2 regions of the Geodermatophilus sp. SYSU D00965 genome follow, and region 2 is predicted to be linked to the other one. Evidence: riboswitches for the same ligand, from Rfam matches in the RefSeq annotation. Region 2 holds a riboswitch; the other holds the start of a gene.
What was found. Region 2 has a riboswitch for cobalamin ahead of ACI789_RS12720 (CbtB domain-containing protein). Riboswitches for the same ligand answer to the same signal wherever they lie in the genome.
Positions count from the first base shown of each region.

Region 1 (10,555 bases), on a different contig from region 2:
GCCAGGACCGCGTACAGCCCGCCGGGCGTCGTGGCGAGGTAGGCGTCGAGGGCGCTGGCGTCGGTCGTCACGGTGAGGACCGCGCCGAGGCCGGCGCACGCCGCGATCAGGCCCAGGATGATCGCCAGCGCCAGCGGCAGCGCCCGCCCGACGGTGCGCAGGCTGTCCCGGGTGAAGTTCAGCCCCACCGTCAGGCCGATCAGCAGGAACGCGGCCAGGCCGAGCGCCGTGGGGACCTCGGCGCCCCGCGACAGGCCGCTCAGGTCCAGGCCGGTCGCCACGAGCATCGGCCCGAGCAACGCCGGCACCGGGATGTGCAGCAGCCGCGCCAGCGGGACGCCGGCCAGCAGGCAGACCGCGCAGAACAGCAGGTCGACCGGCCAGCCGGGGCCGGCGCCGTCCACCACCGCGCCGCCGGCCCCGGGCGCGGCGCCGAACACGGCCGTCGCCGTCACCGGCATCAGCACGACGATGATCAGCACCCGCAGGTACTGGAGGACGGCGACCATCCGGTCGTCGGCGCCGAGCTCCCGGGCCATCACGGTGATCCCCGACGCGCCGCCGGCGATCACCGAGAACGCGCCGGTCACCGGGCTGATCCCCGGCTGCAGCCGCATCAGCAGCCCGGCCAGCAGGGTCAGCACCAGGGTGCCGATCGTGACCGAGAGGACCGGCAGCCAGTCCCGGCCGATCGCGGCGAGGGTCTCCAGGTCGACCAGCGCGCCGATGGAGACCCCGATCAGGCCCTGCGCGGCGATCATCCCGGGGCGCGGGACCACGAGCCGCCGCCGTCCGGCCAGGCCGCGGACCAGGCCGACCACCAGGCCGCCGAACAGCGAGGGCGAGGGCAGGTCGAGGGCGTCGAAGAGGACGGTGGCCACGACCGCGGCGGCGAGGACCAGCGCCGCGTCCACCAGCCGCGCGATGCGCCCCGGGCCCCCCACGGTGCCCACTCTGCCCGCCGACCGCCGTGAGCCCGGGGCGGCCCCTCGGCAGGCACGCGCCGTGGCCCCGTCCAGGGCACCGCCCCGAGCCTGCGACGGGTGGGGAGGACGGGGTCCTTCCGTCGTGGGCGAGGGGTCCTCCCTCAGACGCCGGCGATCCGCCGCAGTTCGGCCACGTGGGCGTCGAAGGCGCGCCGACCGTCCTTGGTGAGCGCCAGACTGGTGCGCTGGCGCGAGGCGATGGTGGCCTTGTGCGCCTTCACGTACCCGGCCTCCTCCAACTGCCGGACGTGCTTGGAGAGGACGGAGTCGCTCACCCCGACCCGGTCCCGGACGGCCGCGAACTCCATGGTGTCGACCGCGGCCAGCAGGCCGCAGATCTGCAGCCGCGGCGGCGGGTGGATCACCGTGTCGAACCGCGGGGCCGTCGCGGTCACAGGGAGCTCCGCATCTCCGCGGCGAGGGCACGGCCCCAGCGGCGGCTGAGCAGCGCCGCCGCCAGGCCGAGCACCGCCCCGGCCACGACCATCACCCAGTGCTGGTCGAAGCCCTCGGCGAGGACGAACGCGGCGATCAGGACGGGCAGCACGATCGCCGTCCAGACCGCCATGGCGCCGGGGCTGACGGTCACCCAGATCCCGGTCATGTGCTTGTAGGCCGACACCAGGGCGCCCAGGCCGCCCATGAACACGATCACGGCCGGGAAGGTCACCCACAGCGAGTCGAAGGCGTAGGAGGACAGGAAGCCGAAGAGCAGCAGTCCCAGCGCGACGTCGTACCACCAGGGCTGCAGGACCCGGTCGGCCAGTGCCTCCCGGTCCGCCTGCAGGGCGGCGAGCTGCGCGGCGGCGGTGGTGCGGTCGGAGACCCCGTTGCTTTCCATGTCGGAAAGTGTGGCGGTCACTTTCCACTCCGTCAAGAGACGGGTGACTGTCCGCGCGCCGCGGCGGCGTGGTTGCATGACCGGGCCACAGCGACGGCAGTGGAGGAAGCCCGGTGAGATTCCGGCGCGGTCCCGCCACTGTGACCGGGGAGTCGGCCCCCACGCTCGGCCACTGTCCCCGCGGGGACGGGAAGGTCGGGGGCGGACGGCGATCCGGCAGCCAGGAGACTCCCGCCGTCGTCCCTGCTCCCTCCGGGCGTGGACACCCGGGGAGGAAGGACGCCCGGGTGACCTATCCCTTCGGCGCCGTCGTCGGCATGGACGACATGCGCCTGGCCCTGCTGCTCAACGCCGTCTCCCCCGCGGTCGGCGGCGTGCTCGTCCGCGGCGAGAAGGGGACGGCGAAGTCGACGACGGTGCGCGCGCTGGCCGCCGTCCTGCCGCCGGTGGACGTCGTCACCGGCTGCCGGTTCGCCTGCGACCCCGCCGCCCCGGACCCGGCCTGCCCGGACGGCCCGCACGACGCGGACACCCCCGGCCAGACGCGGGCGGCCCGGCTGGTCGAGCTGCCGGTCGGCGCCTCGGAGGACCGCGTCGTCGGCTCGCTGGACCTCGAGCGGGCGCTCACCGAGGGCGTCAAGGCGTTCGAGCCGGGGCTGCTGGCCGCCGCGCACCGCGGCGTGCTCTACGTCGACGAGGTCAACCTGCTGCACGACCACCTGGTCGACCTGCTGCTGGACGCCGCGGCACTGGGCACCGCCTACGTCGAGCGCGAGGGCGTCTCGGTGCGGCACGCGGCCCGGTTCCTGCTGGTCGGGACGATGAACCCCGAGGAGGGCGAGCTGCGCCCGCAGCTGCTGGACCGGTTCGGCCTGACCGTGGAGGTCGCCGCGCCCCGCGACCCGGCCGAGCGGGCCGAGGTGGTGCGCCGCCGGTTCGCCCACGACGCCGACCCGGCCGGGTTCGCCGCGGCGTGGGCCGCCGAGGAGACGGCGCTGGCCGCCCGCATCGCCGACGCCCGCGCCCGGCTGCCGCACGTCGTCCTCTCCGACGACGCGCTGCGCCAGGTGACCGCGGTCTGCGCCGCCTTCGACGTCGACGGGCTGCGCGCGGACCTGGTCACCGCCCGGGCCGCGATCGCGCACGCCGCCTGGTGCGGGGGCGAGGAGGTCACCGAGGACGACGTGCGGGTGGCCGCCCGGCTGGCCCTGCCCCACCGCCGCCGGCGCAACCCGTTCGACGCGCCGGGCCTGGAGCAGCAGACCCTCGACCAGGCCCTCGCCGACGCCCGCCCCGAGGAGCCCGACGACGGCCCCGACGACGACGGCCCCGGCGGCCCGGACGACGGCGGCGGCTCCGGACCCGACGACGCGCCGAGATCCCGTGATCTCGACACCGGCGCCGCGGGGGAGCCGCCGACATCCCGTGATCTCGACAGCGGTTCCGCGCGCGAGGAGGGCGCCGGGCCGGCGCCGGAGCGGGCCGCCGCGGCGCCGGGCGACCCGTTCCGCACCCGCCGGCTGGAGGTGCCCGGAATCGGCACGGGCGTGGCCGGACGGCGCTCCCGGGCCCGCTCCGACCGGGGCCGCGTGGTCGGCTCGACCCGCCCGCGCGGCACGGTGAGCCGGCTGCACCTGACCGACACGGTGCTCGCCGCCGCGCCGCACCAGCGGGCCCGCGGCCGCACCGGCCCGGGGCTGCGCCTCGCGCGCGGCGACCTGCGGCAGGCCACGCTGGAGGGCCGCGAGGGCAACCTCGTGCTCTTCGTCGTCGACGCCAGTGGCTCCATGGGGTCGCGGTCGCGGATGGGCGCGGTGAAGGGCGCCGTCCTGTCGCTGCTGCTCGACGCCTACCAGCGGCGGGACAAGGTCGGCCTGGTCACCTTCCGCGGCACCGGCGCCGAGCTGGCGCTGCCGCCCACCTGGTCGGTCGAGGCGGCCGCGGCCCGGCTGCGTGAGCTGCCGACCGGCGGGCGCACCCCGCTGGCGGCGGGCCTGCTGCGCGCGCACGAGACGCTCCGGGTGGAGCGGGTCCGCGACCCGCAGCGCCGCCCGCTGCTGGTCGTCGTCACCGACGGCCGGGCGACGGGGGTCCGCGGCGCCACCGCGGTCGCGGACGCGCACGCCGCGGCCGGCCTGCTCGCTGCCACCGGGGTCGCGAGCGTCGTCGTCGACTGCGAGTCCGGGCCGGTGCGGCTCGGGTTGGCCGGCGCTCTCGGTGCCGTCCTCGGCGGGCCGACGCTGCGGCTGGAGGAGCTGGCCGCCGAGTCGCTCGCGGCGACCGTCCGCAGCGCGCGCGAGGCGGCCTGACGTGCCGAAGGGGCAGGTTTCCTCGGTCCCCGACGACGGGCTGACCACGCGGGCGCGGCGCAACCGGCCGATCCTGGCCGTCCACACCGGGGAGATGAAGGGCAAGTCGACCGCCGCGTTCGGCATGGCGATGCGGGCGTGGAACCAGGGCTGGTCGATCGCGGTCTACCAGTTCGTCAAGAGCGCGAAGTGGAAGGTCGGCGAGGAGACCGCCCTGACCGCGCTGGGCCGGCTGCACGAGCAGACCGGCGAGGGCGGCCCCGTCGTCTGGCACAAGATGGGCCCGGGGTGGAGCTGGTCGCGCCGGCAGGGCACCGAGGTCGACCACGCCGCCGATGCCGCCGAGGGCTGGGCGCAGATCAAGCGCGACCTCGCCGCCGAGGCCCACCGCTTCTACGTGCTCGACGAGTTCACCTACCCGCTGACGTGGGGCTGGGTGGACGTCGACGACGTCGTGGGGACCCTGACCAACCGCCCCGGCACGCAGCACGTGGTGGTCACCGGCCGCAACGCGCCGCCGGCGCTGGTCGAGGCCGCCGACCTGGTCGTGGAGATGACCAAGGTCAAGCACCCCATGGACGCCGGCCAGAAGGGCCAGCGGGGGATCGAGTGGTGACCGCGGTCGTCCCCCGGGTCGTGATCGCCGCCCCGGCGAGCAACGCGGGCAAGACGTCGGTCACCACCGGGCTGGTCGCCGCCCTCACCGCCCGCGGGCTGGCCGTCTCCCCGCACAAGGTCGGTCCCGACTACATCGACCCCGGCTACGCGGGCCTGGCCGCCGGGCGGCCGGGGCGCAACCTCGACCCGGTCCTGGTCGGCGAGGAGCGGGTGGTCCCGCTGTTCCTGCACGGGGCCCGGGGCGCCGACGTCGCGGTCGTCGAGGGGGTCATGGGTCTGTTCGACGGCGCCACCTCCCCCGCCGTCGAGCCCGGGTTCGCCTCCACCGCGCACGTGGCCCGGCTGCTGCGCGCCCCGGTGGTGCTGGTCGTGGACGCCTCCGCGCAGGCGCAGAGCGTCGCGGCGCTGGTGCACGGCTTCGCCACGTTCGACCCGACGGTGCGGATGGGCGGCGTCGTCCTCAACCGGGTCGGCAGCGACCGCCACGAGGAGATCCTGCGGGAGGCCCTCGGCGCGTCAGGGGTGCCGGTCCTCGGGGCGGTCCGGCGGCTGGACGAGCTGGTCACCCCCTCCCGGCACCTGGGTCTGGTGCCCGCCGCCGAGCGATCGGCCGAGGCGCTGGCCACGGTGCGGCGGCTCGGCGAGGTGGTCGCGGGGGCCCTCGACCTGGACGCCGTCCTGCGGCTGGCCCGCTCCGCTCCCGGCCTGGACGCCGTCCCGTGGGACCCCGCCGCCGAGGTGCGCCGGGCCGAGGGGCGGCCGCGGATCGCCGTCGCCGGGGGTGCGGCGTTCACCTTCGGCTACGCGGAGAACACCGAGCTGCTCGAGGCCGCGGGCGCCGAGGTGGTGACCGTCGACCCGCTGCGCGACGAGCACCTCCCCGAGGAGACCTCCGGGCTGGTGGTCGGCGGCGGGTTCCCCGAGGTCCACGCCGCGCAGCTGTCGGCCAACGCCACGCTGCGGGCGGACGTCGCCGCGCTCGCGGAGCGGGGCGCCCCGGTCGCCGCCGAGTGCGCAGGGCTGCTGTACCTGGCCCGCAGCCTGGACGGCGTCCCGATGTGCGGGGTCCTGGCCGCCGACGCGGCCATGTCGCCCGGCCTCACGCTCGGGTACCGGGAGGCCGTCGCCCTCACCGACTCGGCGCTCGCCCCGGCGGGCACCCGGGTGCGGGGGCACGAGTTCCACCGCACCGTCGTCACGCCGGCCGCCGGGGCGCGCCCGGCCTGGCGCTGGGCCGGCGCCGCGCCGGAGGGGTTCGTCGAGGGCGGCGTCCACGCGAGCTACCTGCACCTGAACTGGGCCGGCTCCCCGGTCCTCGCCGAGCGGTTCGTGGCCGCCTGCGCGGTCCCGGCGGGGATGGCGCGGTGATCGTCGTCGGCGTGGGTGCGCGCCCGGGGGTCGAGGCCGCGGAGGTCCTGGCCGCGGTGGACGCCGTCCTGCCCGCCGGGGCCGACGGCGTCCGGCTGGCCACGCTCGACGCCCGCGCCGCGGAACCGGGCCTGCGGGCGGCCGCGGCGGCCCGCGGGTGGTCGCTCGCGGGACACCCGGCGGCAGCACTGGCCGCCGTCCCGGTGCCGGCGCCGTCGGCCCGGGTGGCCGCCGCGGTCGGGACGCCCTCGGTCGCCGAGGCCGCCGCGCTGCTCGGCGGGGGCACGCTGCTCGTCGGCCGGACGGTGGTCGGCCGGGTCACGGTGGCGGTGGCCGGTGAGTGAGCCCGACCTGGGCCACCACGGGGACGCCGAGCTGGCCCCGGGCCTGGTCGACCTCGCCGTCAACGTGCGCCCGGGCACGCCGCCGCCGTGGCTCCGGGCGGTGCTGCACGACGCGCTCGACGACTGCGCCGGCTACCCCGACGCCGGGCCGGCCCGTGCCGCGGTCGCCGCCGCACACGGCCGCCCGCCGCAGGAGGTGCTGCTCACCGCGGGCGCGGCCGAGGCGTTCACCCTCGTCGCGCGGGCCCTGCAGCCGCGCCGGGCGGTCGTCGTCCACCCGTCGTTCACCGAGCCGGAGGCCGCGCTGCGCGCCGCCGGGCACCCGGTCGAGCGGCTGCTGCTGGCGGCTCCGCGGTTCCGGCTGGACCCGGCCGCCGTCCCGGACGACGCCGACCTGGTGGTGCTCGGCAACCCGACCAACCCGACCTCGGTGCTGCACCCGCAGCGGGACGTCGCCGCGCTGGCCCGGCCCGGCCGGGTGCTCGTCGTCGACGAGGCGTTCGCCGACACGGTGCCCGGCGAGCCGGAGTCCCTCGCCGGCCGCTCCGACCTTCCGGGGCTGCTCGTGGTGCGCAGCCTGACCAAAACCTGGGGCCTGGCGGGGTTGCGGGTGGGCTACTGCCTGGGCCCGGCCGACCTGGTCGCCGCCCTCGGCGCCGCCCAGCCGCACTGGCCGCTGGCCACCCCGGCCCTGGCCGCGCTCGTCGCGTGCACCCGGCCGGAGGCCCGCGCCGAGGCCACCGCGGCGGCCCACCACCTCATCGACCACCGGGAGGTGCTGGTGCAGGCCCTGCCGCCGCAGGTCGAGGTCCTCGCCGAGCCGCGGTCGTCCTTCGTGCTGCTGCGGGTGCCCGGCGGCGAGCGGGTCCGCGCGGAGCTGCGCGCGCGGGGCTGGGCGGTGCGCCGCGGCGACACCTTCCCCGGTCTGGACGGCGACCACCTGCGGGTCGCCGTCCGCGCTCCGGCGACCTCGCGTGCGTTCGCCGCGGCCCTGGCTGCGATCCTGGAGGGGATCCCTCCCGCGCCACCGACGCCGCGGGCCGCGCCCCGCCTGCCCGAGGAGATCCGCTGAGCACCGACCCGGCCCCGTTCGCGGGCACCCTGCTGGGCGAGACGATCGCCGCGGTCGCGCCGCGGGACGGCGCGGCCGAGCGCGCCGCCCGCGACCGGCTGGACCGGATGACCAAGCCGCCGGGCTCCCTCGGCGTCCTGGAGGACGTCGCCGCGCAGCTCGCCGGCACCGCCGGCCAGTGCCCGCCGCCGCTGCCCGCACCGGCCGCGGTCGCGGTCTTCGCCGGCGACCACGGGGTGCACGCCCAGCGCGTGACCCCGTGGCCGCAGGAGGTCACCGCGCAGATGGTGGCCAACCTCGTCCGCGGCGGCGCGGTGGTCAACGCGTTCGCCGCGCAGCTCGGCGCCGACGTCGTCGTCGTGGACGTCGGGGTGGCGACCCCGTACGCGGTCGAGCCGAGCGCGGCGCTGCTGGCCCGCAAGGTGCGTTCCGGCACCGCCGACCTCGCCGTCGGCCCGGCCATGACCGGACAGGAGGCCCGGCGGGCGGTCGAGGTGGGCATCGAGGTGGCGACGGCCCTCGCCGCCGACCACGGCTGCCTGGTCACCGGCGACATGGGGATCACCAACACCACCGCGTCGGCGGCGCTGGTCTGCGCGTTCACCGGCGCGACCCCGGCCGAGGCCACCGGCCGGGGCACCGGCGTCGACGACCCGACGCTGGCCCGCAAGGTCGAGGTCGTCGGTCGCGCCGCGGCCCGCGTGCCGACCCGGCCGGCGACCCCGGAGGCGGCGCTGGCCGTCCTCGCCGAGGTGGGCGGCCTGGAGCACGCCGCGCTCGCCGGGTTCGTCCTCGGGGCGGCGGCTGCCCGGGTGCCGGTGCTGCTCGACGGCGTCATCGCGGGCTCGGCCGCGCTGGTCGCCGCCGCGCTGTGCCCGACCGCGCTGGAGCACGCGCTGGCCGGGCACACCTCGGCCGAGCCCGGGCACGCCCTCGCGCTGCGCGCCCTGGGCCTGCGGCCGCTGCTCGGGCTGGACCTGCGCCTGGGCGAGGGCACCGGCGCCCTCCTGGCGCTGCCGCTGGTGGCCAGCGCGGCGCGGGCGCTGCGCGACGTGGCCACCTTCGACTCCGCCGGCGTCACGGAGAAGGGCCGGTGAGCGACCGCACCCGCGGGGCGACGCCGCTCCCGCTCGCGACGGGCGCCGGCGAGGGGCGAGCGTGAACGCCACGCCGGTCGACCCCGCGTCGGGGGTGGTCTACCCGGTGGGGCTGCGACTGCTCGACCGGAGGGTCGTGGTCGTCGGCGGCGGCCAGGTCGCCCACCGCCGGGTGGCCGGCCTGCTCGAGGCCCGCGCCCGGGTGACCGTGGTCAGCCCGGAGGTCACGCCCGCCCTGGAGGCGCTGGTCGGGCCCGGCGCGGTCACCTGGCTGCGGCGCGGCTACCGGCCCGGCGACCTCGACGGCGCCTGGTACGCGGTCGCCGCCACCGACGACCCCGCGGTCAACGCCGCCGTCGCGGAGGAGGCCGAGCGGTCCCGGGTGTTCTGCGCCCGCGCCGACGACCGCGCGGCGTCCAGCGTCTGGACCCCCGCCGTCGGGCGGCAGGGCGACCTCGTCGTCGGCGTGCACGGCGGCGGCGACCCGCAGCGGGCCGTCGCCGTCCGGGACGCGGTCGTCGCCGGGCTCACCGACGGCAGCATCCGCGACCGCGCGGCCCGCGCGGCACCGGAGGGGCGGCCGGGCACCGTCGTCCTCGTGGGCGGCGGACCGGGCGACCCGGGGCTGGTCACCGTGCGCGGCCAGCAGGCGGTGTCCCAGGCCGACGTCGTGATCGCCGACCACCTCGCGCCGCAGTCGCTGCTGGCCTCGCTGCCGGCCGACGTCGAGGTCATCGACGCCTCCAAGCTGCCGCGCGGGCGGTACATGGCCCAGGAGCAGATCAACGCGCTGCTGGTGGAGCACGCCCGGGCCGGCCGGCGGGTGGTGCGGCTCAAGGGCGGCGACCCGTTCGTCTTCGGCCGCGGCATGGAGGAGCTCGCGGCGTGTGCGGCCGCCGGCGTGCCGGTGGAGGTGGTCCCCGGGGTGACCAGCGCGATCGGCGTGCCGGGGCTGGCCGGCATCCCGGTCACGCACCGCGGGCTCACCCACGAGTTCGTCGTCGTCTCCGGGCACGTGCCGCCCGGCCACCCGCAGTCGCTGGTCGACTGGCCGGCGCTGGCGCGGCTGCGGGGCACCCTCGTCGTGCTGATGGGCGTCGACACCGCTCCGGCGATCGCCGCTGCGCTGGTCGAGCACGGCCGCGACCCGGAGACGCCGGTCGCCGTGGTCGCCGACGGCTCCACGCCCACCCAGCGCACGGTGCGCACCACCCTGGCCGGGCTGGGCAAGGCCCTGGCGGAGGAGGGCATCCGGCCGCCCGCGGTGTGGGTCGTCGGCGAGGTGGTCCGGCTCGCTGCGGAGCTCGGCTCGCCCCGCTGAGCGGACGGGCCGGCGTTCCCGCGGGAACGTCCGGCGGGGCCCCGGCTCCGCCCCAGGTGCGCCGGGCGGGGTCCCTCCTCACGCCACGGCGGCCAGCCGGCCGGCGTTCTCGGCGGCGAGCCGCCGTTCGAGGTCCCGGTCGTGGAGCAGGACGCTGACGACGCAGCCGAGGTCCAGGGGCTCACTTTCGACCGGCATGGCGTCGGGCGGCCGGGACGTTCCCGCGGGAACGCCCCGGTCGGCTCAGCCCGCCCGGCCCGGCACACGGGCGCGCAGCTCCCGGACGGCCGCGCCGGGGTCGTCGACGTAGAACGCCACGCGGGCGACCGGGGCGGCCTGGCCCGGAACGCGCACCGGCGGGTCGACGCGCAGCTCGACGTTCGTGTCGCCCATCACCGAGACCACCAGCCGGTCCCCGTCGTGGACGACGGTGCGCCGGTGTCCGGTCTCGACGTGCCGTCGCACCGCGACCAGCCCGCTCAGCGGCACGACCACCGAGCGGAGGTGGCCGAAGCGCAGCACCAGCGCGCCGTCCCTCACCACGTGCGGGTGCTGGCGCAGGGACAGGCCGAAGCCGACCATCCACAGCAACGCGTACA
Region 1 is NZ_JBJGYQ010000003.1:171,262-181,816, forward strand. Features, by position in the region: gene ACI789_RS03875 (AbrB family transcriptional regulator) at 1-944, opposite strand, end outside; gene ACI789_RS03880 (transcriptional regulator) at 1,088-1,381, opposite strand; gene ACI789_RS03885 (hypothetical protein) at 1,378-1,827, opposite strand; cobalamin riboswitch at 1,931-2,057, shown strand; gene ACI789_RS03890 (putative cobaltochelatase) at 2,115-4,136, shown strand; gene cobO (cob(I)yrinic acid a,c-diamide adenosyltransferase) at 4,138-4,752, shown strand; gene ACI789_RS03900 (cobyrinate a,c-diamide synthase) at 4,749-6,122, shown strand; gene ACI789_RS03905 (cobalamin biosynthesis protein) at 6,119-6,466, shown strand; gene cobC (Rv2231c family pyridoxal phosphate-dependent protein CobC) at 6,459-7,538, shown strand; gene cobT (nicotinate-nucleotide--dimethylbenzimidazole phosphoribosyltransferase) at 7,583-8,635, shown strand; gene cobA (uroporphyrinogen-III C-methyltransferase) at 8,697-9,956, shown strand; gene ACI789_RS03925 (hypothetical protein) at 10,200-10,555, opposite strand, start outside.
Region 1: linked by a shared signal. The riboswitch ahead of ACI789_RS03890 (putative cobaltochelatase) and the one ahead of ACI789_RS12720 (CbtB domain-containing protein) in region 2 are both predicted to bind cobalamin.

Region 2 (10,555 bases):
AGTGCTGCACCTCGGCCAGGTGCCAGACCAGGTCGGCCAGCGTCCAGCCGGGGCAGCCGGTCACCGGCGCGGACCAGCCGCGGGCGAGCACCGCCTCGGCGGCGGCCTCGGCGAAGCGCGCGTCCGCCTTCTGCAGGACCGGCAGGTACTGGTCGAGCTCCACGATCCACCTCCGACGGGGCTGCTGTCGCTCCCTCAGGATGAGGGCCGCCGGGCGTCGTCGGAAGCCGCCTCTAGGCTCGGGGCGTGCTCGCCTGGCCTGCTCCGCTCCTGCCGACCCTCCCGGGCACCGGTCCCGCGCTCAAGCTGTACGACACCTCCCGGGGGGAGGTCGTCGCCACCTCGCCCGAGGACACCGCTCGCATGTACGTCTGCGGGATCACCCCGTACGACGCCACGCACCTGGGCCACGCCGCGACCTACCTGGCGTTCGACCTGGTCAACCGCGTGTGGCGGGACGCCGGGCACGCGGTCCACTACGTCCAGAACGTCACGGACATCGACGACCCGCTGCTCGAGCGCGCCGAGCGCGACGGGGAGGACTGGATCGTCCTGGGCATGCGCGAGACCGCGCTGTTCCGGGAGGACATGACCGCCCTGCGGGTGCTCCCGCCCGAGGACTACGTGGGCGCGGTCGAGTCGATCCCGCGGATCGTGGCGCACATCGAGGACCTGCTCGACGACGGCCTGGCCTACGTCCTCGACGACGGCACCGGCGACGTCTACCACGACGTCGCCCAGGCGCCGGGCTTCGGCGCGGAGTCCCGCTACGACGAGCCGACCATGCTGCGCTTCTTCGCCGAGCGCGGCGGCGACCCCGACCGCGCCGGCAAGCGGAACCGGCTCGACCCCCTGCTGTGGCGCGGCGAGCGCCCGGGGGAGCCCTCCTGGCCCGGCCCCCGCGGCACGGCCGGCCGGCCCGGCTGGCACATCGAGTGCGCCACGATCGCGCTGGAGACCATCGGCATGGCCTTCGACGTCCAGGGCGGCGGCAGCGACCTGGTCTTCCCGCACCACGAGTACTCCGCCGTCCACGCCGAGGCGCTCACCGCCACCAAGCCCTTCGCCCGGGCATACGTGCACGCGGCGATGATCGGCCTGGACGGCGAGAAGATGAGCAAGAGCCGCGGCAACCTCGTGTTCGTGTCCAAGCTCCGCGGCGAGGGCGTGGACCCGATGGCGATCCGCCTGGCGCTGCTGTCCGGCCACTACCGCACCGACCGGGCCTGGACGCCGGACCTGCTGCGGGAGGCCGAGCAGCGGCTGGTCACCTGGCGCCGCGCCGTGGCCCGCGCGGCCGGCGCGCCGGCCGCACCGGTGCTGCACGGCCTGCGGGAGCGGCTGTCCGAGGACCTCGACACCCCCGGCGCGATCGCCGTGGTCGACCGGTGGGCGGCCCGGACGCTGGCGGCCGGGGACGGCGACGACCTGGAGGACGGCGCCCCCACGGTCGTGTGCGACGCGGTCGACGCGCTGCTGGGGATCGCGCTGGACACGTGCGCCATGGGTAGCGCGCTGCAGGACGGCTGATGGCGTCGGAGCCCTTCCGGCTGGTCGACCGGGCGGCGCGCGAGGCGGCCGAGGAGGACCTCGCGCCGTCGGCCACCCGGTCGGCGGCCACGCGCGGCCGGGCGGTCGCCGAGCCCGAGGACCCCCTGCGGACGGCGTTCGAGCGCGACCGCGACCGCATCCTGCACGCGAAGGCCTTCCGCCGGCTCAAGCACAAGACGCAGGTGTTCCTCAACCCCGACGGCGACCACTTCGTCACCCGGCTGACCCACACCCTCCAGGTCACCCAGGTCGCCCGCTCCCTGGCCTGCGCGCTGGGCCTCAACGAGACCCTGGCCGAGGCGATCGCGCTGGGCCACGACCTGGGCCACTCGCCGTTCGGGCACATCGGCGAGGACGCCCTCGAGCCCTACGTGCCCGGCGGGTGGCACCACGCCGCGCAGGGGGTGCGCATCGTCGAGGTGCTCGAGCGGCTCAACCTCACCTGGGAGGTCCGCGACGGCATCCGGGCGCACAGCTGGAAGATCGACCCGCCGCCGGACACCCGCGAGGCCGAGTGCGTCCGCTACGCCGACCGGATCGGCTACCTGTCCCACGACGCGCTGGACGCCGTCCGGGCCGGGGTGCTGCGGGTGGGCGACCTGCCGGCCCGCGCCCGCGCCGCGTTCGGGGACCCGGGCAGCCAGATGGTCGGCGCGATGATCGACGCGGTCGTCGAGGGGTCGCTGTCACCCGGGAACACCGCCGGCGCCGTGGTGATGGCGCCCGAGCAGCTGGCGGCCATGCACGAGCTGCGGACGTTCATGTTCGAGCGGGTCTACGCGTCGGAGACGGCGGCCGGGCAGAAGCAGCTGGCCATCGACGTGACCCGCCGGCTGGTCGACCACCACCTGGCCCACCCCGAGCTGATCCCGGCGTCCTACCGGGACACCGAGGCCGACCCGGTGACCCAGGTCGTGGACTACGTGTCGGGGATGACCGACAGGTTCGCCCTGACGATGCACGACCGGCTCTTCGACGCCGACGCGGCGTCGGCGATGCGCCCGCTGCTCCGCCTGCCCTAGCCGTCCGGCCCGGACCGCACCGTCGGCCGCCGGCACGCGGCGGTCGACGGCGCCGGCCGGTCAGCCGGCGGGAACGGCCCGGCGGCGGGGGAGCCTGTCCAGCAGCCAGCCGCTGGTCAGGCCGAGCCCGGCCCACAGCACGGCCAGCTGGCCGAGCGAGGCGAGCCGGAAGTCCCACACCACCGCGGCCGGCACGTCGGCGGCGATGGTGTCGGGGTCGTCCGGCACGAGCACCAGCACCAGCGCCAGCAGGACCGCACCGGCCACGGTCGCGGCGATCGCCGTGACCGCGTCACCGGTGCCGCGGCTGCGCAGCCAGCTGACCAGCGCGGCCACCAGCATCGCGCCGACGACACCGCACAGCAGCACGCCGCCGTAGATCGCGGTGCGGGTGCCGACGGTGGCCGGGTCGCCGACGGCCGGCGGGTTGGCGGGGATCTTCAGCGCCGGCAGCAGCGCGAGCACGGCGAAGCCGACGGCGGCCAGCAGCGCGGTCCGGGCGACGTCGGTCCGGCCGGGCAGCCGGTGCCGCACGAGGCCGTAGACGGCCGCGAACACCACCGCCAGGACCACGCCCGCCAGCACGGTGCCCAGGAACCCGCCGAACAGCTGCTCGGGGCGGCTGAACAGCTCCGCGCCGTGCTCGTGGCCGCCCCCGGTGGCCGCGCGGGCCTCCTCGACGGCGAGGGCGGGCGCGATGGCCCGCTCGGTCACCAGCAGCGAGTACAGGCCGGCCAGCACGCCGGCGACCAGGCCGGCGAGCACGATCCGGCCGAACAGCTGCCCGAAGCGGAGCGGCTGGCCGACGGCGGGACGGTCGAGGGTCCCGGTCACGGGGGCGCCGCTCAGTGGCACGGCATGCCCAGCGAGTGCCGGGCGTCGTGGAACAACTCGTGCGCGGTGTCGCCGAGGGAGGCGAGCACGGCGCCGCTGTCCTGGGCGATCAGGTACAGGCCGAACAGCGCGAGCAGGGCCAGTGCCCAGGCCCAGGCGGGGACGGCGATGCGGGCGCGCGACGGGGCGGACTGGGCGTGCGGAGAGGTCATGCGGAGGAACCCTTTCTTCCATGCCTCGTGGAATGACGTGGTGCGCGCCGCAGCCGGTCTCCTGACTCCCGGATCGACGCTCGCCCCGACCTTCCCGGCGTCCCCCGCCTCGGCGAGGGGCACCAGTGGTGCCGTGGGGGTCCGCTCCCCGGTCACAGTGGCGAGGACCGTGCCGGACTTGAACCGGCTTCCCTGACACTGCGGCGGCGCGAACGCTACACCCCGCGACTCGCGCCGGGCCCGGGTCGGGTGAGGACGCAGTCGCCGCAGGTGCCGGCGCCGGGCAGCCGGTAGAACAGGCAGCAGGAGCGGCGGACGAAGCTGCCGTCGCCGCGGCGGGCACCGGTGCCGGCCAGCGTGCCCTCGGCGAGCACGGCGTCGAGCGTCGCCGCGGTGAGGGGCGCGAGCTCCGGGACGGCGGTGTTCGCCATCCGCAGCGCACCGGCGACCGCGGAGATCGTGTTGCCGTCGAGCACCTGGGTGGACAAGCCGGTGCAGGCGGCCACCGCCGCCGACAGGGGCTGCACGGCCGGCACGAGCCAGCACCGGTCCAGCGCGCCGGCGAGCGCGTCCGGGCCGGCCGCGGGGACGGTCCCGGCGGCGGGCAGGGCCAACGGCAGCGGGTTGGCCCCGGCGAGGTGCAGGTGCACCTCCTCCGGCGCGGCCACCGGCAGGACGCCGCGCACCAGGGCGGCGCCGAGCACGGGGGAGAGGAGGCGGGCCACCAGCCCCAGGTGCGCGAGGGACGCGGCCACCCGCCGGTCCACGTCGGGGGCGCCGGGTGCCGCGGCCAGGGCGGCGCGCACGTCGGCGATCCGCTGTTCCAGCGGGCCGCCGTCGACCAGGGCGGTCCAGGAGACCCAGCCCGGTCCGGCCTCGGGCGCGACGGCGAAGAACGGGCCGAGCGCCCCGGCCGCCGCCAGCGCCTCCACCGCGGCGGATCCGGTCACCGGGCCATCGTCCCGCACCACCCGACCTCGACCGTTATCCCCAACACCGTCGAGCCATGCAACGGCGGCCGACCACCGCGACGAAGGCGCGGCGGACCCCCGCGTGAGCGGGGCGGCTCAGTCGGGCGAGCCGGAGGGCCGCGTCGTCAGTTCGTGCCGCCCCGGCGGCGCAGGTATCTCTCGAACTCGCGGGCGATGGCGTCGCCGCTGGCGTTGGAGAGGTCGACCTCGGTGGCCCGCTCCTCGAGGGAGCGCACGTACTCCACGACCTCGGCGTCCTCGTTGGCCATCTCGTCGACGGTCTTCACCCAGTCCTCGGCCTGCTGCGGCAGCGCGCCGAGCGGCACGGCGAGCTCGAGGACCTCCTCGACCCGCTGCAGCAGCGCGACGGTGGCCCGCGGCGACGGCGGCTGAGAGACGTAGTGCGGCACCGCGGCCCAGAAGCTGATCGCCGGCAGGCCGGCCTGCACGCAGGCGTCCTGGAAGACGCCGAGGATGCCGGTCGGGCCCTCGTACCGGGACGTCTCCAGACCCCACCGCTCGGCGGACTCGGTGTCGTAGGCCGACCCCGTCACCGGGGTCGGGCGGGTGTGCGGGGTGTCGGCCAGCAGCGCGCCGAGCCCCACGACGGTGCGGGCGTCGAGCTCCTGGCACAGGTCGATGAGCTCCTCGCAGAAGCCCCGCCAGCGCATGTTGGGCTCGATGCCCCGGATCAGGACGACGTCGCGGTCGGAACCCGGCGGGCGGGCGACGGAGATGCGGGTGGTGGGCCACTCGATCCGGCGGCTGACCCCGCCGATGAGCGAGACGGTGGGCCGGTTGACCTGGAAGTCGTAGTAGTCCTCGGGGTCCAGCGCGGCGAGCGGGGTGGCGTCCCAGATGAGCTCGAGGTGCTCCAGCGCCCCGGTGGCGGCGTCCCCGGCGTCGTTCCAGCCCTCGAAGGCGACGACCACGACGGGGTCGTTCAGCCGGGGCAGGTCCTCAGGGGTGGACTTCGGGTCGATCACCCCTCGAAGCCTACGTCGCGGGGGAGGACACGCCGCGTGTTCGCCGACCCGTGCGTGTGGCCCACGTCCCCCGCAGGAGCGACTCGCCGCCCCGGGGGACCGATACCCTGACTCGGTGTCGCCCCGCAACACGTCTTCCGCCACCGGGACGTCGTCCCTCCGCCCCGATGCGACCGCGGAGCTCACCGCCCTGCTGCAGCAGCGCATCCTGGTGCTCGACGGCGCCATGGGGACGGCGATCCAGCGCGACCGGCCCGACGAGGCCGGCTACCGCGGCGAGCGGTTCGCCGACTGGCCCACCGACGTGCAGGGCAACAACGACCTGCTGTGCCTGACCCGGCCCGAGCTCGTCGCGGGCATCCACCGCGAGTACCTCGAGGCCGGCGCGGACCTGGTCGAGACCAACACGTTCAACGCCAACCGCATCTCGCTGGCCGACTACGGCATGGCCGACCTCGCGCACGAGATCAACGTCGCGGCGGCCCGGCTGGCCCGCCGCGAGTGCGACGCGATGACCGCACGCACCCCGGGCCGGCCGCGGTTCGTCGTCGGCGCGCTCGGCCCGACCAGCAAGACGGCGTCCATCTCGCCCGACGTCAACGACCCCGGCGCCCGCAACGTCACGTACGACGAACTGGTCGAGGCCTACCTGGAGCAGGCCTCCGGGCTGGTGGACGGCGGCTGCGACGTCCTGCTCGTCGAGACGATCTTCGACACCCTCAACGCCAAGGCGGCGGTCTTCGCGCTGGAGACGCTGTTCGAGCAGCGCGGCCGCCGCTGGCCGGTGATGATCTCCGGCACCATCACCGACGCCTCCGGGCGGACGCTGTCCGGGCAGGTGACCGAGGCGTTCTGGCACTCGGTGCGGCACGTCCGTCCGCTGCTGGTCGGCCTCAACTGCGCCCTGGGCGCCAAGGAGATGCGGCCCTACCTCGCCGAGATGGCGCGGGTCGCCGACACGTTCGTCTCCTGCTACCCGAACGCGGGCCTGCCCAACGCCTTCGGCGAGTACGACGAGTCGCCGGAGGAGACCGCCGCGCTCGTCGGGGAGTTCGCGGCCAGCGGCCTGGTCAACCTCGTCGGCGGCTGCTGCGGCACGACGCCCGAGCACGTCGCCGCCCTCGCCGCGGCGGTCGAGGGGACCGCGCCCCGCACCCCGCCGCAGGTGCCGCCGGCGCTGCGCCTGTCCGGGCTGGAACCGCTCACCGTCACCGACGAGAGCCTGTTCGTGAACGTCGGCGAGCGGACCAACATCACCGGCTCGGCGCGCTTCCGGAACCTGATCAAGGCCGGCGACTACACCACCGCGCTGGCCGTCGCCCGCCAGCAGGTCGAGGCCGGCGCGCAGGTCATCGACGTCAACATGGACGAGGGCATGATCGACGGCGTCGAGGCGATGGACCGCTTCACGCGCCTGGTCGCCGCCGAGCCCGACATCTCCCGCGTGCCGATCATGATCGACTCCTCGAAGTGGGAGGTCATCGAGGCCGGCCTGAAGAACGTCCAGGGCAAGGCGATCGTCAACTCCATCTCGCTGAAGGCGGGGGAGGAGGACTTCGTCCGGCAGGCCCGGCTGTGCCGCAAGTACGGCGCCGCGGTCGTGGTGATGGCCTTCGACGAGGCCGGCCAGGCCGACTCGTTCGAGCGGCGCACCGAGGTCTGCCGCCGGGCCTACGACGTCCTCACCCGGGAGGTCGGCTTCCCCGCCGAGGACGTCATCTTCGACCCGAACGTCTTCGCCGTCGCCACGGGCATCGAGGAGCACGCCCGCTACGGGCTGGACTTCATCGAGGCCACCCGCTGGATCAAGCAGCACCTGCCCGGCGCGCTGGTCTCCGGCGGCATCTCCAACGTCTCCTTCTCCTTCCGCGGAAACAACCGCGTGCGGGAGGCCATCCACGCCGTCTTCCTGTTCCACGCGATCGCCGCCGGCCTGGACATGGGCATCGTCAACGCCGGGGCCCTCGAGGTCTACGACGAGGTGCCGGCCGAGCTGCGGGAGCGGATCGAGGACGTCGTCCTGGCGCGCCGCCCGGACGCCACCGAGCGGCTGCTGGAGATCGCCGGCGACTACGCCGGGGACGGCGCGGCCCGCGAGGTCGCCACCGACGAGTGGCGGTCGCTGCCGGTGGCGGAGCGGATCACCCACGCGCTGGTGAAGGGCATCGACGAGTTCGTCGAGGCCGACACCGAGGAGCTGCGCGCGCAGATCAGCGCCCGCGGCGGCCGGCCCATCGAGGTCATCGAGGGCCCGCTGATGGACGGCATGAACGTCGTCGGCGACCTGTTCGGCGCCGGGAAGATGTTCCTGCCCCAGGTGGTGAAGTCCGCCCGGGTCATGAAGAAGGCCGTCGCCCACCTGATCCCGTACATCGAGGCCGAGAAGCAGCCCGGCGACGCCGAGCGCAGCAACGGCAAGGTCGTGATGGCCACCGTCAAGGGCGACGTGCACGACATCGGCAAGAACATCGTCGGCGTCGTCCTGCAGTGCAACAACTACGACGTCGTCGACCTCGGCGTCATGGTCCCGGCGCAGAAGGTCCTCGACGCGGCCAAGCACGAGGGCGCCGACATCATCGGCCTGTCCGGGCTCATCACGCCGTCCCTCGACGAGATGGCCGGCCTCGCCGCGGAGATGGAGCGCCAGGGCTTCGACATCCCGCTGCTGATCGGCGGCGCCACCACCTCCCGGGCGCACACGGCGGTCAAGGTCGCCCCGCGCTACCACGGGCCGGTCATCTGGGTGAAGGACGCTTCCCGGTCGGTGCCGGTGGTCGCCGCGCTGCTGTCGGACGAGCAGCGCCCGCGGCTGCTGGCCGAGACCGAGACCGACTACGCGGCGCTGCGCGAGCGGCACGCCGCCCGCCAGGACACCCGGACCATGCTGCCGCTGGCCGCCGCCCGCGCGGCCGCTCCGCGCATCGACTGGAGCGGCTACACCCCGCCGCGGCCGCGGATGCTGCTCCAGCAGGCCCGCGACACCGGCTCCGAGCACCCGCACGGCGTGGCCACCCAGTTCGTGCGGGTGGTCGCCGACCAGCCGATCGAGGAGCTGCGCCGGTACGTCGACTGGCAGCCGTTCTTCACCGCCTGGGAGATGCGCGGCCGGTTCCCCGACATCCTCAACAACCCCGCGACCGGCGAGGCCGCCCGGCGGCTGTACGAGGACGCCCAGGCGATGCTCGACCGGATCGTCGCGGAGCGGTGGCTGCGGGCCGCCGGCGTCTTCGGCCTGTTCCCGGCCAACCGGGTGGACGGCGAGGACATCGCGGTCTACACCGACGAGTCGCGCCGCGCCGTCCGGGCGACCCTGCACCAGCTGCGCCAGCAGACCGAGGGCCGCGACGGCGCGCCGCGCAAGTCGCTGGCCGACTTCGTCGCCCCGGCCGACAGCGGCCTGCCCGACTTCGTCGGCGCGTTCGCGGTGACCGCCGGGCTCGGCCTGGCCGACCGGGTGGCGGCGTTCAAGAAGGCCAACGACGACTACAGCGCGATCCTGCTCGAGGCGCTGGCCGACCGGCTGGCCGAGGCGTTCGCCGAGCGGCTGCACCAGCGGGTGCGCACGGAGTTCTGGGGCTACGCGGCCGACGAGCGGCTGGACAACGACGCGCTGATCGCCGAGCGGTACACCGGCATCCGGCCGGCCCCCGGCTACCCCGCCTGCCCGGAGCACACCGAGAAGCGGACCATCTGGGAGCTGCTCGACGTCGAGGCCACCACGGGCATCGAGCTCACCGAGAGCATGGCGATGTGGCCGGGCGCGGCGGTCAGCGGCCTGTACTTCTCGCACCCGCAGGCGCGCTACTTCAACCTGGGGCGGATCGGCCGCGACCAGGTCGAGGACTACGCGCGGCGCAAGGGCTGGACGGTCGCCGAGGCCGAGCGGTGGCTCTCGCCCAACCTCGGCTACCGCACCGACGAGGACTGAGCCCGCGCCCGGGTGCGGCGACGATCACGCCGCCGCCGCGGCCGGCCCCCCTCCCGCCGCCGTAGGGTTGGTGCAGTGCACACCCCTGACACCCGCGGCGTGAGCGGTACGGCCCTCTCGTCCGACAGCCGGCTGCAGGCGGTGCTGTTCGACATGGACGGCACGCTGGTGGAGACCGAGCAGTACTGGGGCGAGGCGATGTTCGCCCTGGCGCGCGAGCTGGGCGGGCAGTTCTCGGAGCAGGCCCGCGAGCGGACCGTCGGCACCAGCATGCACGTGGCGATGGGTATCCTGTACGCCGACCTCGGCGTGGAGCGGACCGAGGAGCAGTTCCTCGCCGACAGCCGGTGGATCGAGGACCGGGTGGCCGTGCTGCTGGAAGGGGAGATCCACTGGCGCCCGGGGGCGCGGGAGCTGATCGCCGAGGTCCGCTCCGCCGCGACGCCCACCGCGCTGGTGACCACCACGCCGCGGCGGCTGGCCGACGTCGTGCTCGCCGCGATCGGCCGGGCCTTCCCCGACCTCCCGCCGTTCGACGTCACCGTCTGCGGCGACGAGGTCCCCGCGCGCAAGCCCGACCCGGCGCCCTACCTGCAGGCCATGGCCGCGCTCGGCGTGGAGCCGGCCGGCTGCGTGGTGCTGGAGGACTCCGTCGCCGGCGCCACCGCCGGCCTCGCCGCGGGCGCCGCGGTGCTCGGCGTGCCCTCGCTGCAGCCGCTGCCGCCGGCGCCCGGACTGGTGCTGCGGGACACGCTGGACGGCGTGGGCCTGGCCGACCTCGTCGACGTGCTGGCCGCCCGCGACGCGGTCTCTGCCTAGGCCTGAGCGGCCGGCGCCACCTCGCGGCCCCGGGACAGCACAAGCCGGGGGCGCTGCAGCCCGGTGACGTCGCGGGTCACGTCCCCGTCGGCCAGGAGCAGGTCGGCGTCCAGACCGGGCGTCAGCCGCCCGGTCCGGTCGCCCAGCCCGCACGCGCGGGCCGCCCGGCCGGTGGCCGCCGCCAGCGCCTCGGCCACCGGGACGCCGCAGTCCACCAGGTCGGCCACCGCCA
Region 2 is NZ_JBJGYQ010000011.1:158,546-169,100, reverse strand. Features, by position in the region: gene ACI789_RS12740 (maleylpyruvate isomerase family mycothiol-dependent enzyme) at 1-163, opposite strand, end outside; gene mshC (cysteine--1-D-myo-inosityl 2-amino-2-deoxy-alpha-D-glucopyranoside ligase) at 247-1,530, shown strand; gene ACI789_RS12730 (HD domain-containing protein) at 1,530-2,573, shown strand; gene ACI789_RS12725 (CbtA family protein) at 2,634-3,407, opposite strand; gene ACI789_RS12720 (CbtB domain-containing protein) at 3,419-3,619, opposite strand; cobalamin riboswitch at 3,655-3,837, opposite strand; gene ACI789_RS12715 ((2Fe-2S)-binding protein) at 3,835-4,569, opposite strand; gene ACI789_RS12710 (PAC2 family protein) at 4,716-5,576, opposite strand; gene metH (methionine synthase) at 5,692-9,504, shown strand; gene ACI789_RS12700 (HAD family hydrolase) at 9,604-10,323, shown strand; gene ACI789_RS12695 (amidohydrolase family protein) at 10,320-10,555, opposite strand, start outside.